2 regions of the Stenotrophomonas sp. genome follow, and region 2 is predicted to be linked to the other one. Evidence: predicted binding sites of a transcription regulator. Region 2 holds the regulator's gene; the other holds the start of a gene.
The links. Region 2 encodes HrcA, which represses chaperone genes, less so after heat shock. Its sites were predicted from a motif close to TTNGCACTCNNNNNNNNNGAGTGCNAA; they were not measured.
Positions count from the first base shown of each region.

Region 1: the regulator HrcA is predicted to act here: its motif matches at 3,912-3,938, upstream of AC5JLE_RS02230 (co-chaperone GroES).

Region 1 covers NZ_JCACKF010000008.1:2,336-9,446, reverse strand. Annotated here, with positions in the region: gene AC5JLE_RS02245 (serine hydrolase domain-containing protein) at 1-1,010, shown strand, start outside; gene AC5JLE_RS02240 (DUF6445 family protein) at 1,103-1,714, opposite strand; gene groL (chaperonin GroEL) at 1,847-3,496, opposite strand; gene AC5JLE_RS02230 (co-chaperone GroES) at 3,578-3,865, opposite strand; gene AC5JLE_RS02225 (endonuclease) at 4,177-5,967, shown strand; gene cutA (divalent-cation tolerance protein CutA) at 6,036-6,374, shown strand; gene AC5JLE_RS02215 (protein-disulfide reductase DsbD domain-containing protein) at 6,371-7,111, shown strand, end outside.
Region 2 covers NZ_JCACKF010000014.1:82,807-89,917, forward strand. Annotated here, with positions in the region: gene AC5JLE_RS05615 (LysR family transcriptional regulator) at 1-184, shown strand, start outside; gene recN (DNA repair protein RecN) at 295-1,956, opposite strand; gene hrcA (heat-inducible transcriptional repressor HrcA) at 2,072-3,136, shown strand; gene grpE (nucleotide exchange factor GrpE) at 3,200-3,715, shown strand; gene dnaK (molecular chaperone DnaK) at 3,898-5,820, shown strand; gene dnaJ (molecular chaperone DnaJ) at 5,974-7,098, shown strand.

The DNA.
Region 1 (7,111 bases), on a different contig from region 2:
ACGGCAAGGTGGTGCATGTGGCCGCCTACGGTGAACGCAACGCCGCAGGCGAGCCGCTGCGCACCGACACCGTGATGTATGCCGCATCGCTCACCAAGATGGCCTTCGGCCACCTGGTCGCACAGCTGGCGCAGGACGGGGTGATCGATCTGGATGCCAGCATCGCCACAGCTCTGGACGTGCCGCTGCCAGACTACCCGCCCGAACCGAAAAAGTACGCCGACTACAGCGTGCTGGCGAGTGATGCACGCTGGCGCCGGCTCACGCCGCGAAAGCTGCTGAATCACGCCAGCGGCTTTGCCAACTTCGGCTTTCTCGAACCGGATGGCCGGTTGAAGTTCCACTTCGAGCCCGGCAGCCGCTACGGCTATTCCGGCGAGGGCCTGATCCTGCTGCAGTTCGTGATCGAACGTGGGCGAATGGGCGAGGATGTGGGTGCGTTGATGCAGCAGCGCGTGTTCGATCGCTTCGGCATGACGCGCACCAGCATGTCGTGGCGCGCGGATTTCGCCGGCAACCTGGCCGATGGCTGGACCGTCGAAGGCAATACAGAGCCGCACGATCAACGCAGCCGTGTGCGGGCGGCAGGATCGATGGATACCACCATCACCGACATGGCCCACTTCGCCGCCGGTTATGTGCGCGGCGATGGGCTGTCTGCGGCAATGCGCAGGGAACTGGTGCGGCCGCAGCTGCCGATCACCACCGCCAGCCAGTTCCCAACGCTGCAGCCGGAGCTGCCCGTTGCGCACCAGCACCGGGATCTGGCCGCGGGCCTGGGCGTGGTGACCTTCCGTGGCCCCCAGGGTGCAGGCTTCTACAAGGGCGGCCACGACGATGCGGTCGGCAACACTCTGGTGTGCATCGAGCGGCACAAACGCTGCGTGGTGATCCTGGGCAACGATGTACGGGCCGAGGCCACCTTCCCGGCACTGGTGGCGTTCGTGCTGGGTGATACCGGCGTGCCATGGCAGTGGGAGTACGGCGCGGCGAAGGCCTTCGTCGAATGAAGGCGCGATGATCCCTGGGCGGGGAGTGCGGAGGGATGGGAGCAACCATGCATGGCGTGTGGATCCACCTCACGCGTGGATACCTGCTCCGCTCAGCGCGCCTGCTCGAAGAACATCAGGTACACCAGCCGGCCATTCTCCGGGCGGTCGCCGAACGCTGGCCCGGCGGTATGCCAGAACCAGGGCCGCAGCAGCACCAGCCGGTTGAAACGCATCGGGATGCGCATGGTCATTTCCCACTGGCTGTCGTCGTTGCTGTCGCGCTCGATGATGTCACGATGCATGTCGCCGCCGTTGGCATAGCCCAATGCGGCCAGCTCCGCTGCATCCAGGGCCATGCGCTCGGTGCCGGTACGGCGGTGGCGGAAGAACTCGGTGCCGCCCTCGCAGTGCTCCGGTGCACTCAGGTAGAGGATGCCCGACCAGTGCGAGTGATCGGCGTGCACCTTGGCGCGGCCGGTGTCACCGGCCAGGGTAAGGCGGAACTTGCCGTGCGACTGCAGTGGGTTGACCGGCCGCAGCGGTTCGTTGACCAGCCGCGAGACCGCGCCGGACAGCCCGTCCAGTTCCAGCCGCTGCTGCGAATTGCGGCCGGGGAATGCGCCCTCCTGCACCGGATAGGTCAGGCCCAGCGCCGCCTGGCGCAGCCCCTGCGCATCGGCAGGAGAAAGGAAGTCGTCGACGACGATGAACGAGGTAGGCATGGCCACCGAGCGTAGCGATGCGCTGCTGCGGCGGCAACCGGGCAACGAAAAACCCCGCCTTGCGGCGGGGTTCTTCCTTGCATCGGGAGGGCGTGCCGACCAGGGTCGGCAACGACCGCCGGGGACGTGGACTTAGAAGTCCATGCCGCCCATGCCACCCATGCCGCCCATGCCACCGGCGCCACCCATGGCCGGCTCGTCCTTCTTCGGAGCTTCGGCAACCATGGCTTCGGTGGTGATCATCAGGCCAGCGATCGAAGCGGCGTTCTGCAGCGCCGAACGGGTCACCTTGGTCGGGTCCAGGATGCCGAACTGCAGCATGTCGCCGAACTCGCCGGTGGCGGCGTTGTAACCGAAGCTGCCGGTGCCTTCCTTGACCTTGTTGATGATGACCGACGGCTCGTCGCCGGCGTTGGCCACGATCTCGCGCAGCGGGGCTTCCATCGCACGCAGGGCGATCTGGATGCCGTGGTTCTGGTCTTCGTTGGCGCCCTTCAGGCCGGCCAGCGCGGTGATCGCGCGGACCAGGGCAACGCCGCCGCCCGGAACCACGCCTTCTTCAACGGCCGCACGGGTGGCGTGCAGGGCGTCGTCGACGCGATCCTTCTTTTCCTTCATTTCGATTTCGGTCGAGGCGCCGACCTTGATCACGGCAACACCGCCGGCCAGCTTGGCCACGCGTTCCTGCAGCTTCTCGCGGTCGTAATCCGAGGAGGTGTCCTGGATCTGGGTCTTGATCTGCGCCACGCGTGCATCAACGTTGGCCTTGTCGCCGACGCCGTCGATGATGGTGGTGTTCTCCTTGGAGACCTGCACCTTCTTGGCGCGGCCCAGGTCCTTGATGGTGGCCTTCTCCAGCGACAGGCCGACTTCTTCGGAGATCACGGTGCCGCCGGTCAGCACGGCCATGTCTTCCAGCATCGCCTTGCGACGGTCGCCGAAGCCCGGGGCCTTGACGGCCACGACCTTGACGATGCCACGGATGGTGTTGACCACCAGGGTGGCCAGCGCTTCGCCTTCAACTTCCTCGGCCACGATCAGCAGCGGCTTGCCGGCCTTGGCGACGCCTTCCAGCACCGGCAGCAGGTCACGGACGTTGGAGATCTTCTTGTCGTGCAGCAGGATGAACGGGTCATCCAGGTCAGCGGTCTGCGACTGCTGGTTGTTGATGAAGTACGGCGACAGGTAGCCGCGGTCGAACTGCATGCCCTTGACCACGTCCAGCTCGTTGTCCAGGCCCGAGCCTTCTTCAACGGTGATGACGCCTTCCTTGCCGACTTCCTTCATCGCGTCAGCGATGATCTGGCCGATCGATTCGTCCGAGTTGGCCGAGATGGTACCGACCTGGGCGATCGCCTTGTCGTCGGCGGTCGGCTTGGAGATGTTCTTCAGCTCGGCGACGGCGGCCGAGACGGCCTTGTCGATACCGCGCTTGAGGTCCATCGGGTTCATGCCGGCGGCAACGGCCTTGGCGCCTTCGCGGATCAGGGCCTGGGCCAGCACGGTGGCGGTGGTGGTGCCGTCGCCGGCATCGTCGTTGGTGCGCGAAGCAACTTCCTTCACCATCTGCGCGCCCATGTTCTCGAACTTGTCAGCCAGTTCGATCTCCTTGGCGACGGAGACGCCGTCCTTGGTGATGGTCGGCGCGCCGAAGCTCTTTTCCAGCACGACGTTGCGGCCCTTCGGGCCCAGGGTGGCCTTGACGGCATTGGCGAGAACGTTGACGCCGCGCACCATGCGCGAACGGGCGTCTTCACCGAAACGAATATCCTTGGCAGCCATTGCATTTACCTCATTGGTAGCGCCGGACGATGCCCGGCGGCTGGGAGTTTGGGATCAGGTTGAAACAGGTCGCGCCGGGGCTCAGCCGATGACGGCGAGCACGTCGTCTTCGCGCAGGACCTTGTATTCGACGCCTTCGCTCTTGTACGAGCTGCCGGCGTACTGGCCGTAGATGACCTTGTCGCCGACCTTCAGCGACGGCGCGCGCACGTTGCCGTTGTCCAGCGGCTTGCCCGGGCCGACGGCCACGACCTCACCCTTGGTGGACTTTTCCTTGGCCGAGTCGGGGATGACGATGCCACCGGCGGAGATTTCGTCGGCTTCGATCGGCTTGACCACAACGCGGTCGTGCAGCGGCTTGATGCTCATAGGAGACCTCTTAAGTGATTGATTGGTCTAAAAAAGTCCGGCGATGTTAGCACTCACCCCAGGCGAGTGCCAGAACCGCACGTGAAGAAACCCGACAACGTCGGGAGCAGGGCAGAGATGGAGCCCCGCCGCCCCCTTTCAAGGGCGGAATGAAAAAATTTTTCCGCCCGCGCGCCTCGGCCAAGGCGTCGGTCCTCGACAATTTCGGTGACAAGCGTCGCACTGTCAGATATCTGACGTTCATTTACGACAAAGTGTCACTGGATCGGCCTTAGGCTCGGTCAGGCATTCCCAATCACAAGGAGTAGTCGATGCGATTGCTGTCCCCGCTTGCCGCCGCCTGCCTGCTGGCACTGGCCGCCGCGCCGGCCCAGGCCGAGGTTTTCATCAACGAACTGCACTACGACGACAGCACCGCCGCCGGTGACGTCGGCGAAGCCATCGAGGTGGTCGCCACCGCGGGCGAGGACCTGTCCGGCTACCGCCTCTACCTCTACAACGGCAGCAATCCTTCGGCGGCCGCGGTCTACGTCAACAACCCGGTCCCGGCCGGCACCGCCGCCGGCTGCGGCAGCGCGACCATCGCCGTGGTCAACTACCCGACCAACGGCATCCAGAACGGCCCCAACGACGGCATCGCCCTGGTCGATGCCAGCGGCAAGGTGGTCCAGTTCCTCAGCTACGAGGGCGCCATCACCGCCTCCGGTGGCCCTGCCGCCGGCATGACCAGCCAGAACATCCCGGTGGCCGAGACCAACAGCACGGCCCCGGGCACCTCGCTGCAGCTGACCGGCAGCGGCAGCCAGTACACCCACTTCACCTGGGCCGAGTCGGCCAGGCAGACCTTCGGCAGCTGCAACAACGGCCAGACGTTCAGTGGCGGCGGCACGCCGGGCCCGAACACACCGCCGTCGGTCTCCACCACCACCCCGGCGCAGGGCAGCAGCACCTTCCCGGCCGCCGCCGACCTGGAAGTGGTGTTCAGCGAGACGGTGAACCTGGCCAGTGGCGCCTTCGCCCTGAGCTGCGGCACCTCCGGCAGCGTGCCGTTGACCTTCCCGGCCAGCGGCCGCAGCGTGAAGCTGTCCACCAACACTGCGCTGGTGGCCGGTGAGGCCTGCCGCTTCGACATCCGCGCCGCGCGCATCACCGACCTGCAGGGCGCGCACCCGGCCGCCGACAGCCGCATCGCCTTCACCGTGGCCAGCACCGGCGGCAATCCGGACCCGGGCAACCCGGGCGTGCCGGCCGGCTACTACTCCAAGGTCAACACCAGCAGCCCCAGCCAGCTGCGCTGCTCGCTGCATGCCACCATCAAGGGTCACACCGCCTACCCTTACAGCGGCTCGGGCACCAGTACCTGGACCATTCTGGAAATCGCCGACGAGGATCCGAACAATTCCGGCAGGATCCTCGATGCATATCGCAACCACAGCTACGCCAAGGTGACCGATCGCGCCGGCAGTGGCAGTGGCCTGAAGTACAACCGCGAGCACACCTGGCCGAACTCGCTGGGCTTTGCCACCACCACCGGTGACAAGGGCCTGCCGTACGCGCCGTATACCGACACCCACATGCTGTACCTGACCGACGCGCAGTGGAACGCCGACCGTGGCAACAAGCCGTTCGGCAAGTGCGACGCCAACTGCGGCGAGCGCGCCACCGAGGCCAACAACGGCCAGGGCGGCGGCAGCGGCGGCTATCCGGGCAACTCCAACTGGGTGCGCACGCCGGACGGCAACACCGGCACCTTCGAGGTGTGGGGCAAGCGCAAGGGCGACATGGCGCGTGCGGTGATGTACATGGCGATCCGTTACGAGGGCGGCAAGGATGCGGCCACCGGCCAGTCCGAGCCGGACCTGGAGCTGACCGACGACCGCAGCAAAATCGTCAAGACCAGCAGTTCGCCGGCCTACATGGGCCTGCTGTCCACGCTGATCGACTGGCACCTGTCCGATCCGCCGGATGATGCCGAGCGTGCGCGCAATGACGTGATCTACAGCTTCCAGGGCAACCGCAACCCGTTCATCGACCACCCCGAGTGGGCAACCCCGGCCCTGTTCACCTCGGCCAAGCCGGCCACCTGCCAGCTGGCCAACTGACCGCGCAACGCAGCGGTCCACGGCCGCCGCCGGGCCCTGACCCGGCGGCGGCCCTATACTCGGCGGTCATGTCGACCGTCGATCCCGTCCTGCTGCTGTTGACCACCTGCCCGGACCGGGCCAGTGCCGAGCGCATCGCGCACGCGCTGGTCGGCGAGCGCCTGGCGGCATGCGTGACCCGCCTCGATGGCGCGCAGTCGACCTACCGCTGGCAGGGCGAGGTGACCACCGACGCCGAACTGCAGCTGCTGGTGAAAACCACCGCGAGCCGCGTCGATGACGCAATTGCCCGGATCGTCGCACTGCATCCGTATGAACTCCCGGAGTGCATCGCGGTCGAAACCCGGGCCGGCCTGCCGGCGTATCTGGACTGGATCCGGGCACAGACCCGGGAGGACACTGATTGAAGACTCTGTTTGCGCGCGGCGCCACCTTGTGCGCCCTGTTGTGGCTCTCGCTGCCGGCCTTCGCGCTGGATGAGAAGGACCTGCTGCCGGTGGACCAGGCGTTCGCGCTGACCGCCATTGCCCCCGAACGGGGCCAGGTGCAACTGCAGTTCAAGATCGCACCGGGCTATTACCTTTATCGCCACCGCACCAGCGTCAAGGCCGACCCGGCCTTCAATGCCGGCGCGCTGCAGATGCCCAAGGGCGACAAGCACCACGACGATTTCTTCGGCGAAGTCGAGACCTATCGCGAGCGCCTGCAGGCCACCCTGCCCGGCACGCCGTCCGAGGCGGCCGGCACCATCAGCCTGGAAGTGCGTTACCAGGGCTGCGCCGATGCCGGTGTCTGCTACCCGCCGCAGAAGCGCGTGGTGCAGGTCACCCTGCCGGGCGCCGGTGCGGCGGCGGCGGTGCCTGCCGCGCGTGCCGGTGCGGCCAGCCCGTTCAACAACCCGCTGGCCGGTGCCGGCAACAGCGGTGGCCTGCGCCTGCCGGGCGCGGCCAACAACAGCCAGGCCCTGCCGCTGCCGTCGGAACAGGCGTTCGGCTTCGATGCCATCGCCAGTGACGGCAACACCCTGCTGCTGCGCTTCAGCCCAGCGCCCGGCTATTACCTGTATCGCGACCGCACCTCGCTGAAGCTGGAAGGCAGCGCCGGCGTGCTGGCCGGCAAGCCGCGCTGGCCAGCCGCGCAATCG
Region 2 (7,111 bases):
ATTCCAGGTGCAGCAGGACATTGCCGCCGGGCGCTTGCTGCCGGTGCTGGAGGACGCGAATCCCGGTGACCTGGAAGAGGTGCACGCGGTGTTCCTGGGGCAGGGCGGCTACCTGCCGCTGCGGGTGCGCGCGTTTCTTGATTTCCTGGTGGAGAACGTCGATCTGACGCAGCCACAGGGGTAGTGCCGGCCGCTGGCCGGCAACCTCATGATCTTCATCCACCCGCATCGGGGTGCCGGCCAGCGGCCGGCACTACCTTGCGGAAGCCGAGCCAATGCTCGGCTCGGCCGGCGTTACACCTGCAGCAGCTTGCGTGCGGCGGCGCGCGCTTCCTTGCTCACTTCCACGCCGCCGAGCATGCGCGCCAGTTCTTCCTCGCGCGCCTTGCTGTCCAGCTTTTCCACTGCGCTCTGGGTCATGCCTTCCACCGGGGCCTTGCTGACCCGGTAATGGGCATGGCCCTTGGAGGCGACCTGCGGCAGGTGGGTCACGCACAGCACCTGGCGCTTCTCGCCAAGGGCGCGCAGCTTCTGGCCGACGATGTCCGCCACCGCGCCACCGATGCCGGAGTCGACTTCGTCGAACACCATGGTCGGCACTGCATCCAGGTCCAGCGCGGCCACTTCGATGGCCAGCGAGATGCGCGACAGTTCGCCACCCGAGGCCACCTTGCGCAGGGCACGCGGCGGCTGCCCGGCATTGGCCGCCACCAGGAATTCCACGCGCTCGGCACCCTGCGGGTCGGGCTTGCCGGCGTCCTGCGGTTCCAGCTCGATCAGGAACTGGCCGCCGCCCATGCCCAGCTCGGCGATGATGCCGGTGGTGGTGGCCGACAGCTCGGCAGCGGCGGCGCGGCGGCTGGCGGTCAGCAGCCCGGCCTGCACGCGCCAGGCCGCAGCGGCCTTGTCGATCTCGCCGGCGAGGCGCTGCAGGCGTTCGTCAGCCCCACGCAGCTGTTCCACTTCGGCGTGCATGCGCTCGCGCTGCGCGCCCAGCTCGTCCATCGGCACACGGTGCTTGCGGGCCAGGTCGTGAAGGCGGCCGAGGCGACGCTCGTTCTCCTCGAACTGTTCCGGGTCGGCGTCGAGGTCGTCATGCACGCGGTCCAGTAGCGACAGGGCTTCGTGCAGCTGGATCGAGGCGTTTTCGATCAGGCCGTCCACCTCGCCCAGGCGCGGGTCGTGTTCGATCAGGCGCGACAGCTCGTGGCGTACCTGCTGCAGCAGGTCCAGCGCGGAACTGCCGTCGTCGCCGTTGAGCTGGTTGCTGGCCGCCTGGCAGGCACCCAGCAGGGCACTGGCATGGGCCTGGCGGCGGTGGCTGGCGCCCAGCGCGGCAATCGACTCCGGTTCCAGATCCTCGCGGTCCAGTTCGCGCAGCTGGTGCTCCAGGAAGCCGATCCGGTCACTGACGTCGCCCTGCTGCGACAGCGCCAGCGATTCATCGACCAGCGCCTGCCAGGCCGCAGCGGCGCGGCGCACCTGGCGGCGCTCGTCCTCGTTGCCGGCATAGGCGTCCAGCAGGGCCAGCTGTGATGGGCGTGCCAGCAGGGCCTGCTGCTCGTGCTGGCCGTGGATCTCCACCAGCAGCGAGGCCAGGTCGCCCAGCTGCGCCAGGGTCACCGGGCGGCCGTTGATCCAGGCCCGCGAGCCGCCATCGGCACGGATCACGCGGCGCAGCTGGCACTGCTCCTCGTCGTCCAGCTCGTTGTCGGCCAGCCACTGGCGCGCGGCCTGCAGCTGATCCAGCGCGAACTCGGCCGACAGCTCGGCGCGCGCGGCGCCGTGGCGGACCACGCCGCTGTCGGCGCGCAGGCCGGACAGGAAGCCCAGCGCGTCGACCATCAGTGACTTGCCGGCGCCGGTCTCGCCTGAAACCACGGTCATGCCTGGCCCGAACTCCAGTTCGGTGGCGCGGACGACGGCGAAATCCTTGATCGAAAGATGTCTGAGCATGGGTAAGGGGGTGTCAGCAGCCGCGCAACGCTAGCACGCGGGCGCGGGAGGTCCAATGACTTGCCAAGGTGATCCGCCGCCATTATCTAGTGTCCGTGTCTCACAGGTTGATTCCATGCACGGTTCTCCCGACCAGCTTGCCCCGCGTGCGCGCCATCTGCTGCGCACGCTGATCGCGCGTTACATCCAGGACGGTGAGCCGGTCGGCTCGCAGACGCTGGCGCGCGTGGCCGGGCTGGAGGTCAGCCCGGCCACCATCCGCAACATCCTGGGTGACCTGGAAGACCTGGGGCTGCTGGCTTCGCCGCACACCTCGGCCGGGCGCGTCCCGACCGCACATGGCTACCGGGTGTTCGTCGACAGCCTGCTGCAGATGCAGCCGCCGGGCGAAGGCGAGCTGGCCCGGCTGCGCCAGGAACTGGCCGGCGGCGGCAGCACCCAGGCCCTGCTTGGCAGCGCCTCGGAGCTGCTGTCGGCGATGAGCCACTTCGTCGGCGTGGTCAGCGCCCCGCGGCGCGAGCAGTTCGCGTTCCGCCAGATCGATTTCGTGGCGCTGGACGGGCGCCGGGTGCTGGCGATCCTGGTGTTCGCCGACAACGAGGTGCAGAACCGGGTCATCGAGACCCGCCAGGAGTTCGCGCCGGGCCAGCTGGAGCAGGTCGCCAACTACCTCAACGCGCATTTCGCCGGCCTGCCGATGGCCGAGATCCGCACCCGCCTGCTGCTGGAACTGCGTGATGCCCGTTCGGAGCTGGAGCAGCTGCTGGCGCACAGCATCGAGCTGGCCGAGCAGGCCCTGCAGCCGGCGGCCGATGACATGCTGGTGGCCGGGCAGACCCGTCTGATGGGGGTGCAGGACCTGTCCGACCTGGAGCGGCTGCGCGAGCTGTTCGAGCTGTTCTCCAGCAAGCGGGAGATCCTGCAGCTGCTGGAGCGGACCATCCAGGCGCCCGGCGTGCGCATCTTCATCGGCGAGGAGACCGGGATGATGCCGCTGCAGGGCGTCTCGCTGGTCACTGCCCCTTACACGGCCAATGGCCAGGTGCTGGGCGTGCTGGGCGTGATCGGCCCCAAGCGGATGGCCTACGACCGGATGATCCCGCTGGTCCAGGCCACTGCCGATGTACTCGGCGCGGCGTTTTCGCCAGCCGGGCGCACTCCTGGAACATCCGACGCTTGAAACGCAGCATCCCGCCCACACTAGGGTGGGTGGAGGCGGAGACTGACCGCCAGGGACCCAGACATGAACCACGAACATCCAGATATCGAATCCCAGCAGACTGCCGCCGATGCGGCCGCCGCCGCCGGCGTCAACGACGAAGTGGAGCGCCTGCGCGCCGAGGTCGAGCAGATCAAGGCCGATGCGCTGCGTGAGCGCGCCGACCTCGAGAACCAGCGCAAGCGCGTTGCCCGTGACATCGAGCAGGCCCGCAAGTTCGCCAACGAGAAGCTGCTGGGCGAGCTGCTGCCGGTGTTCGACAGCCTGGATGCCGGCTTGAAGGCGGCCGGCGATGACCCGCATCCGCTGCGCGAGGGCCTGGAGCTGACCTACAAGCAGCTGCTGAAGGTTGCCGCCGACAACGGGCTGGTCCTGCTGGACCCGATCGGCCAGCCGTTCAACCCGGAACACCACCAGGCCATCAGCCAGGTGCCGGCCCCAGACGCCGCCCCGGGCAGCGTGGTGACCGTGTTCCAGAAGGGTTACCTGCTCAACGAGCGCCTGCTGCGGCCGGCGCTGGTGGTGGTGGCCGCCGACTGACCCCTCCAGGGCCGGAAGGCGGGAATGTCCCGTCAACCGGCCCGACGCTGAACGCGCCGGGCGACCGGAAACACAGCGTTCGGGAGATGGCTTGAATGTTCCACGAGCCTCCCCCACATCGTATTCATCCACCGGCCGAACGGCCGGACTGACCCCAACAAGCATCCTCAGGAGTCTCCCCCATGGGCAAGATCATTGGTATCGACCTCGGCACCACCAACTCGTGCGTGGCGATCATGGACGGCGGCAAGGCCCGCGTCATCGAGAATTCGGAAGGCGATCGCACCACCCCGTCGATCGTCGCCTACACCAAGGACGGCGAAGTCCTGGTGGGCGCCTCGGCCAAGCGCCAGGCCGTCACCAACCCGAAGAACACCTTCTACGCGGTGAAGCGCCTGATCGGCCGCAAGTTCACCGACGCCGAAGTGCAGAAGGACATCGCCCACGTCCCGTACAGCATCCTGGCCCATGACAACGGCGATGCCTGGGTGGCCACCAGCGACGGCAAGAAGATGGCGCCGCAGGAAATCTCGGCCAAGGTGCTGGAAAAGATGAAGAAGACCGCCGAGGACTTCCTCGGTGAGAAGGTCACCGAAGCGGTCATCACCGTGCCGGCCTACTTCAACGACAGCCAGCGCCAGGCGACCAAGGACGCCGGCCGCATCGCCGGCCTGGACGTCAAGCGCATCATCAACGAGCCGACCGCGGCCGCGCTGGCCTATGGCCTGGACAAGGGCGACAACAAGGATCGCAAGATCGTGGTGTACGACCTGGGCGGCGGCACCTTCGACGTCTCGGTGATCGAGATCGCCAACGTCGACGGCGAGAAGCAGTTCGAAGTGCTGGCCACCAACGGCGACACCTTCCTGGGCGGCGAAGACTTCGACAACCGCGTCATCGAGTACCTGGTTGAAGAATTCAACAAGGACCAGGGCATCGACCTGCGCAAGGATCCGCTGGCCCTGCAGCGCCTGAAGGACGCTGCCGAGCGCGCCAAGATCGAGCTGTCCAGCGCCCAGCAGACCGAAGTGAACCTGCCGTACGTCACCGCTGACGCCTCGGGTCCGAAGCACCTGAACATCAAGCTGACCCGCGCCAAGCTGGAAGCGCTGGTGGAAGACCTGATCAAGAAGTCGATCGAGCCGTGCCGCGTCGCCCTGAACGATGCCGGCCTGCGTTCGAGCGACATCAGCGAAGTGATCCTGGTCGGTGGCCAGACCCGCATGCCGAAGGTGCAGCAGGCGGTGACCGAATTCTTCGGCAAGGAACCGCGCAAGGACGTCAACCCGGACGAAGCCGTGGCACTGGGCGCTGCGATCCAGGGCGGCGTGCTGGGCGGCGACGTCAAGGACGTGCTGCTGCTGGACGTGACCCCGCTGTCGCTGGGTATCGAAACCATGGGCGGCGTGTTCACCAAGATCATCGAGAAGAACACCACCATCCCGACCAAGGCCTCGCAGGTGTTCTCCACCGCCGAGGACAACCAGTCGGCCGTGACCGTGCACGTGCTGCAGGGTGAGCGCGAGCAGGCCCGCTTCAACAAGTCGCTGGCCAAGTTCGACCTGTCCGGCATCGAGCCGGCTCCGCGTGGCCTGCCGCAGGTGGAAGTGTCCTTCGACATCGACGCCAACGGCATCCTGCACGTGTCGGCCAAGGACAAGAAGACCAACAAGGAACAGAAGGTCGAGATCAAGGCCGGTTCGGGCCTGTCCGAGGAAGAGATCGCACGCATGGTCGCCGACGCGGAAGCCAACCGCGAAGAAGACAAGAAGTTCCAGGAGCTGGTGCAGGCCCGCAATCAGGCCGATGCCCTGATCCACGGCACCCGCAGTGCCATCACCGAGCACGGCAGCAAGGTCGGCGGCGATGTCATCGGCAAGGTCGAGGCGGCCCTGGCCGACCTGGAAACCGCGATGAAGGGTGACGACAAGGCACAGATCGAAGCCAAGTCGAAGGTGCTGGAGGAAGCCGGCCAGTCGCTGTTCGCCGCTGCTTCGGCCGACCAGGGCGGTGCCCCGGGTGCCGACGCCGGCAACGCCGGCAAGGCGCAGGACGACGTGGTCGACGCCGAGTTCACCGAAGTCAAGGACGACAAGAAGTCCTGATCCGGACCGACACGGGACGCTGGCCATCAGCGTCCCGTTGTCGCATCAGGGTCCTGACCGCCACCGGCGTGTCGGGGCGCCCGACGCAAGAGCGGACCTGGTTCCGCTCTTCCGCTTTGACGAATCCCGACTTTCCGGAACCAGATTCACCATATGAGCAAGCGCGATTACTACGAAGTGCTGGGCGTTGCCCGCACCGCCACCGACGACGAGCTGAAGAAGGCCTACCGTCGCTGTGCGATGAAGTTCCACCCGGACCGCAACCCGGGTGATGCGGCGGCCGAAGCCTCCTTCAAGGAGTGCAAGGAAGCCTACGAAGTGCTGTCCGATGGCAACAAGCGCCGCATGTACGACAGCCACGGCCACGCCGCGTTCGAGCACGGCATGGGCGGTGGTGGTCCGGGCGGCCCGGACATGAACGATATCTTCGGCGATATCTTCGGCAACATTTTTGGCGGGGGCGGCGGTGGGCCGCGCCAGGCCCGTCGCGGCGCCGACATCGGCTACGTGATGGAGCTGGACCTGGAAGAGGCGGTACGCGGCGTTGAGCGCCGCATCGAGATCCCGACCCTGGCCGAGTGCGGCGACTGCGATGGCAGTGGCTCCGAAGACGGCAAGGTCGAAACCTGCAATGTGTGCCATGGCCGCGGCCAGGTGCGCATCCAGCGCGGCATCTTCGCCATGCAGCAGGCCTGCCACAACTGCGGCGGCCGTGGGCAGATCATCGCCAAGCCCTGCAAGACCTGCCACGGCAACGGCCGTGTCGAGGAAGACAAGGTGCTGTCGGTGAAGGTGCCGGCGGGCGTCGATACCGGCGACCGCATCCGCCTGCAGGGTGAAGGTGAGGCCGGTCCGGCCGGTACGCCGCCGGGTGACCTGTACGTGGAAGTGCGCGTGCGCGAGCATGCGATCTTCCAGCGCGATGGCGACGACCTGCACTGCGAAGTGCCGATCCGCATCTCGCAGGCAGCGCTTGGCGACACCGTACGCGTGGCGACCCTCGGCGGCGAAGCGGAAATCCGCATCCCGGCCGAGACCCAGACCGGCAAGCTGTTCCGCCTGCGTGGCAAGGGCGTGCGTTCGGTGCGCAGCCGCAGCGAGGGCGACCTGTACTGCCGCGTGGTGGTGGAGACCCCGGTCAACCTCACCAACGAACAGCGCAAGCTGCTGGAGCAGTTCGAAGCCACCTTTGTCGGCGAGGAAGCACGCAAGCATTCGCCGAAGTCGGCGACGTTCATGGATGGCGTGAAGGGCTTCTGGGACCGGATGACGTCCTGAGTTTTTCAACCGA